3 regions of the Paenibacillus xinjiangensis genome follow, and region 2 is predicted to be linked to each of the others. Evidence: riboswitches for the same ligand, from Rfam matches in the RefSeq annotation. Region 2 holds a riboswitch; each other region holds the start of a gene.
The links. A riboswitch is a leader RNA that binds a small molecule or an ion and turns the genes downstream of it on or off. The one in region 2 is predicted to bind thiamine pyrophosphate.

Region 1 (2,270 bases), on a different contig from region 2:
ATAAAGAGGAATCGATCGGCTGGAAGGCTGAAGGTAGAGCGGGTAAGCTCAGGGGCGTAGCTAACCTCAATACCGTGCGGTATTGTAATGACAGGTACCGATGATTTGCGGCTGATGGATTCCGCTGCGAAGCTGCTGCATGTCCATACCTCCTGGACAAGCTTGAAGGCTGGAACGAATTCATCAGGGAAATCGGGCAGCTCCCAATGCCAATAGCCAATATTATACCGATTGTGGAATAACTCATTGCCGAAATGCTCCATAACAGGTGCCATATAGTCTGCGTTCATATGAAACACATTCGTATTGTATAGAGGCTTATCTATTTTCCTGGATGCCCAGCTCATGTCTGACATTCGAGTCGCAACCTTCAACGGGAAGTTGAGCATGCCAAAAGGGATGCCGGAGGTCTCGACAGACTTAGCTGCGAGCCTTGCAGATTCACCAATTCCCATCTCCGCATGAATGAAGCCTATGATATTCATTCCTTTGTCCCTGTTGGCATGCTCCTCAATAGGAAGGGGAAGGCTTTCTTTGGCAGGTCGTCTGCGTCGCCTCGCCGTAGCGGCGGCCCGTTGTCTTCTAGTGCTCCGCTTGCTCCGAAGCTTCCTTCTGCGGCGCAGCAGCTTGCTCTTGTTACGTTTTCTTAGCTTGCGTGTAATATGGGATGACCTTCGAGTCAGGCGCCTTGCGCTTTTTCTAGTGGTGGAGCGTTTGACTTTTTTTCGTCTGGCTATTCTCTTCATCTGTTCAATCCTCTCTGCCAGGGCCTGCCATGCCGTTAATGCTCCGAAGAGCGGATATGCACTTGACTACATCGTATTCAATCAAGCTCAATGGATAATGGACTAGAACCTACGTTGTATCAAAAACGGCTGATGACTAGTAAAGAGCAAACTAAGGGTATCTTTTTTATTGGTATTTGTTATAATGGAACTTATTGACGTAACCGAATAGTTCCGGGGAGCTGGTAGAAGACTGGCTGAGAGGGAATTCCATGACTAATTCCGACCCTTATACCTGATCTGGATAATGCCAGCGTAGGAATCGAAGAGCAGATGTGCTTATGGCTTTTATATAGAAGCACGAGAAGCAGACTTGTCGAACATGCCTATAGTAGGCGTCCTCCATTCCAGGAGGGCGCCTTTTTTGGTTGAATAGGGCAGCCTATTCAGATAACAGGAAGGAACTTCAGGTCATTAACAGCGGAGAGGGAGAGAGAAAGATGAAGAAGATTTGGAACAACAGGAGCACCAAGCCGTGGAGGCTAGCTATCGCCATTATGACTATCGTTATCTTCATTGCAGGCTGTGGCTCTACCAATCATGCACCAGAGAGCTCTGAATCTGGTACGCCATTAACGAAGGTGAAGGTGGTTCTGGATTGGACACCCAATACGAACCACACAGGTCTGTACGTAGCTCGTGACCAAGGCTTCTTCAAGGAGCAGGGGTTGGATATTGAGATTATTCAGCCAGGACAAGATGGAGCGGACAAAATGGTTGCCTCTGGCGGCGCAGAGTTCGGTGTCGGCTATCAGGAATCCCTTACGATGGCTCGTATTGCCGGCGTTCCAATCGTATCTATTGCTGCCGTAATTCAGCATAATACATCTGGATTCGCATCGCCGGTGGACAAGGGTATTGATTCTCCGAAGAAATTCGAAGGAAAAACATACGGCGGCTGGGGAGCTCCTGTAGAAGAGGCCGTCATTGCTTCCATTATGCAAGAGGAGCAGGCGGATGTATCCAAAGTCAATCTGATAAGTATTGGCGACACCGACTTTTTCTCAGCTGTGAAGCGCGACATTGATTTCGCATGGATCTATTATGCATGGACTGGCGTGGAAGCAGAGCTTCGGGGCGAGCCGATCAATATGGTTTATTTGACCGATTACAGTGACAAACTGGACTATTATACACCTGTACTTACAACAAGCGAGCAAATGATTGCCGATAAGCCTGAGATTGTCCAAGCGTTCGTTGCAGGAGCAGCAGCAGGATATGAATATGCTGTTGCAAATCCGGAGGATGCGGCAGAATTGCTGATTAAGGCTGAGCCGGATCTGAATGCCGAGCTCGTTCGTGCCAGCCAGAAGTGGTTAAGTCCTAAATATACAGATGATGCGCCGCGTTGGGGCGAGCAGAAGCTGGAAGTATGGGAGAATTACGCGAATTGGATGTTCGAGCATAAGCTGCTGGAGCAGGAGCTTGAAGCTGATCAAGCCTTCACGAATGAGTTTTTACCACAACCATAATAATGAATGTCTA
Region 2 (2,270 bases):
CGAGGCTCGCTCGTATCCATCCCGATCTGCTTGTGGTTATCGTGGGAAGCCCCTTCTACGGCTCACATCGCTCAACGGCTTATTCCCGTAAGCTGCTGCAGCTAGGTAAAAAATGTCCAAGGAATGTGAAGTTCGTTCCTTATGTTCCTTATTCGGAGGTCCCTAACTGGTTCGCAGCTGCGGATATGGCGGTCGTGCCCTCTGGACAACGCGAAGCATTCGGGCTCGTGAATGTAGAGGCGATGGCATGCGGCTTGCCTGTCATTGCGACCAATGCAGGTGGGATGAAGGAAATTATTAGAGATGGTGAAACCGGGTTCTTAATCGATCATAGACGGATTGAGAGTCAGCTGGAGGAGAAGCTGCTCCTGCTGCTGAAGGATAAGCATCTGCGGCATTATATGGGACAGAAGAGTCGAGAGCGCGTCGAGCAGCATTTCTCATGGGAGCATACGGCAGACAGATGGCTGAGGGTGCTTCGGGAGAGCGGATTGTAGAGGGGGAATTTGACAATATAGCGATGGGGAAGCTATATTCATACTAGGAAATCCACTAGGGGCGCCTCCATGGGCTGAGATAAAGCTTAATTGCTTTGGTCCCTTTGAACCTGATCTGGGTTATGCCAGCGTAGGAAAGTGGAATCGTGCCCGCCTGCGCGTATGCCTGTACTCTTGCATTTATAGGGGGAGTATGGCCAATATTCGCTTCGTTCGCACTATTCAACCGCTCCTTCGCCGGAGCGGTTTTTTTATTAGTCTGCGGTTTAATGCGTACTGCAGCTGGAAGCCCTCTGAGCGAAGTGCAATGAGAATGCTCTCCCCTGTTCATTCTCTCTGCCGTTCATAGGGCTGCAGATGAGTAATGACAGGCGAGCACTTCTATTCGCGGAGCTTTTCTATGCTTACGCTGCTGCATACCTCCTAGTGGATTCTTACTATTCCATTAGGAGGTTTTTATTCATGTCCATCTTAACAACCCCATTGCCAGGAAGCCGCAAAGTCTATGTGAGAGGTGCAAGAGAGGATATTCAAGTGCCCATGCGTGAGATTGCACTAGAGCCGAGCCAAGGAAGAGATGGCCGTGTGGAGCTGAATGAGCCGATTCATGTGTATGACGCTAGCGGTCCATATACGGATAGTGCCTACGAGGCCAATGTAAGGCTTGGACTGCCGAAGCTTCGGAAGGGCTGGGTTGAAGAGCGCGGGGATGTCGAGGCTTATGACGGACGCACAGTCAAGCCGGAGGATAACGGATTCCTCTCCGCGGAAAAAGCACAGGAGCGGGGTGCTGAGCTGTTCCCGAACGTCGATCGTCCCCTTCGAGCGCTGGAGGGTGCGAATGTGACGCAGCTCCATTATGCCCGCCAAGGCATCCTTACCCCCGAGATGGAGTATATCGCTGTGCGTGAAGGGATGGATGCACAATTTATCCGCTCTGAGGTAGCAGCAGGCCGTGCGATTATACCATGTAATATTAATCATCCGGAGAGTGAGCCGATGATTATCGGCCGTCATTTTCACGTGAAGATCAATGCGAATATTGGCAATTCGGCAGTAGCTTCATCCATTGAGGAGGAAGTGGAAAAAATGACATGGGCAACGCGTTGGGGAGCCGACACGATCATGGATCTGTCCACAGGCAAGAACATTCATACGACGCGTGAATGGATCGTCCGCAATTCGCCTGTTCCCGTCGGCACCGTCCCCATCTATCAGGCGCTTGAGAAGGTAAATGGCAAGGCTGAGGATCTGAGCTGGGAAGTATTCCGCGACACGCTGATCGAGCAGGCGGAGCAGGGGGTTGATTATTTTACGATTCATGCAGGCGTGCTCCTGCGATATATACCTCTGACTGCTAGAAGGGTGACAGGCATCGTATCCAGAGGGGGCTCGATTATGGCAGCCTGGTGCCTTGCACATCATAAGGAAAACTTCCTGTATACGCATTTCGAAGAAATCTGTCTCACTATGAAAGCCTATGATGTATCCTTCTCACTTGGTGACGGACTGCGTCCAGGCTCAATAGCTGATGCGAATGATGAGGCGCAATTCGCCGAGCTGGACACGCTTGGTGAACTGACGAGGATCGCTTGGAAGCATGATGTTCAGGTTATGATTGAAGGTCCAGGACATGTACCGATGCACTTGATAAAAGAAAACATGGATCGTCAGCTCGCCGTGTGCGACGAGGCTCCATTCTACACGCTTGGTCCGCTGACAACGGATATTGCACCCGGCTATGATCATATTACATCAGCAATCGGAGCCGCA
Region 3 (2,270 bases), on a different contig from region 2:
TCTGCATCGGTATGAATCGACATGCCAGCTAGCACTTCTGCCTCGGGAATATTAGGCGTAATAACGGCTGCGAGGGGGATCAGATGCTCCTTCAATGCCGCAATCGCCTCTTGCAGCAGCAAGGATGCTCCGCCTTTGGCTATCATCACCGGATCGATAATGAGCATAGGTGTACCATATTGGCGCAGTACTCTCGCTACTTCAGCAATAATGTCTGCCGAGAACAGCATGCCTGTTTTCACACAAGCAACTTGGAAATCAGACAGCACCGCTTCCATCTGGCTTGCAACACCATGGGCATCAATCGGATATACACCATGAACGCCTAACGTATTCTGTGCCGTTATCGCCGTTATTGCGGAGGTTCCGAACACCCCTAGCTCTTGAAATGTCTTCAGATCCGCCTGTATGCCCGCTCCTCCGCCACTATCTGAGCCCGCAATTGTCATCGCTACTCTAATCATGATTCGATTGCTCCTTCGCTTAATTGCGAGATGCCATTCAGCACCTGTACACCAAATTCGCCGATAGCCCTACTTCGCTCACCTGCATATTCACCCACACGCTTATAGAAAGCCATCACTTCGGATACGGCTGTATAGTAGTCTCCCCCAGACACCGCAGCTCCAGCACAGCATATGGCACTTAACAGACAGCCCGAGCCTGTAATGTTAGGCATACGTGCATCTCCGCCATGAATCTCAATATGCTGAATACCATCCGTTACTACATCTATCGCTCCTGTAACAGCAACGACACATTCATATCTAGCAGCTACGCTCTTAGCTAGACTAACCATGTCGGCGTTCCCTGTTCCGCTGTCGACTCCTTTGGCCTCCCAGGGTACCTCTGCGATAGCAGCCAGCTCTCCCGCATTACAGCGGATCACAGCCACCTTAACGTTGTCCAGCAAGATGCGTATCGTTTCTTTGCGATAGGTGGTTGCTCCTGCACCGACCGGATCCAGTACAACCGGAATCCCCTTCTCGTTCGCGCATTTGCCGGCCACAAGCATCGACTGTACCGTACGGCTATTCAAAGTGCCAATATTGAGCAGCAGCCCTGATGCAATGCCCGTCATTTCCTTGATCTCCTCGATTGCATCCGCCATAACCGGTGATGCTCCGACAGCCAGCAGACCATTGGCTACAAAATTAGCCGTGACATAGTTCGTTACACAGTGGATAAGCGGATTATTTTCTCGTATATGATGAATAGCAGTCATGGGTAGATTCCTCCTAATAGCGTGCTGATGTGTGGTGAAAATAAAAATACCCCTTCATAGAGAAGAGGTATAGAACCAGCGCCCGGTTTGGACACAATTTCGTTTACTCCCTACGCTAGTATGAACTAACAGGTTCAAAGGGTCAGGTTTTAACCTTCTCAATTCCGAAGAATCCCCCCGCAAACATTACATATTTAATTAATTATAGAATAGGCTGATCTAGAAGTTTCTATGTAAGAATAGCAGTATGTGTGTGCATGGTCAATTAGTATTCTATCTATCATTTTCGTATACGGCGCCTTTTGGTATTCCAAACCTTGATCCAGATACCCTTCTCATCATCCCGAAGAAATCGAATTCCCATGATGCTAAGAGGTGTCCAAATCTCACTATAATAGTAACGAGGCATATCTCATCTTTCCTTTATTATAAATTCCCAAGTTGCTGCTCATAGATGATTAACGCTCCGGCTTCCGACCAATACCCGGCGATATCACTTGAGGTTGCTTCATCTACAACGAAGACTGCGAACTTCGTTGTATGAACGACCTCAACTGAAATGTGATTCTTGTATGTTGTGGCTCCTGCTACCTCTACCCATACCCTCATCACTTCATCATAATAAAAGACAGATACCTTCTGATGGCTCTTCAAGCTCTTCGAATCAAACTCCAAAATGATCGTGACTGGTTTGCTGAAGTTCTCAGGGAAGTTTTTCAGGATCTCAAATACGGGACTCGCTAGAACCTCTTGATTCGTTAGAAGCTGCTCGGGATCTGGCACTTTCTTTATCGTTAATATCAGTTCTTTGTGAGCAGCGCCTGACGGAACAATGACTGTTATCGCATCTTCCAAGCTAACCTCTCCCTTTTTATCCACTGGAAGTGTTGTCGTGCCATTAGTGCAGCTATGGTCGAAAAACTTGGTATAGCTGCTCCGACCGAGCTTATCTATTTAACTATAAATCTATCTCCCACAAAAAAATACTCCCCATTCGGGGAGTATTTCGGAATACAAGGGTCTTAAGTACCCTTTTGTATAATTA

Region 1: linked by a shared signal. The riboswitch ahead of AC6ESP_RS04045 (ABC transporter substrate-binding protein) and the one ahead of thiC (phosphomethylpyrimidine synthase ThiC) in region 2 are both predicted to bind thiamine pyrophosphate.
Region 3: linked by a shared signal. The riboswitch ahead of thiM (hydroxyethylthiazole kinase) and the one ahead of thiC (phosphomethylpyrimidine synthase ThiC) in region 2 are both predicted to bind thiamine pyrophosphate.

Annotation. Positions count from the first base shown of each region.
Region 1 is NZ_JCAALS010000003.1:24,234-26,503, forward strand. Features, by position in the region: gene AC6ESP_RS04040 (glycosyltransferase) at 1-746, opposite strand, end outside; TPP riboswitch at 953-1,065, shown strand; gene AC6ESP_RS04045 (ABC transporter substrate-binding protein) at 1,226-2,257, shown strand.
Region 2 is NZ_JCAALS010000001.1:119,320-121,589, forward strand. Features, by position in the region: gene AC6ESP_RS00565 (glycosyltransferase family 4 protein) at 1-497, shown strand, start outside; TPP riboswitch at 545-651, shown strand; gene thiC (phosphomethylpyrimidine synthase ThiC) at 960-2,270, shown strand, end outside.
Region 3 is NZ_JCAALS010000009.1:48,388-50,657, forward strand. Features, by position in the region: gene thiD (bifunctional hydroxymethylpyrimidine kinase/phosphomethylpyrimidine kinase) at 1-464, opposite strand, end outside; gene thiM (hydroxyethylthiazole kinase) at 461-1,225, opposite strand; TPP riboswitch at 1,316-1,414, opposite strand; gene AC6ESP_RS11000 (hypothetical protein) at 1,652-2,080, opposite strand.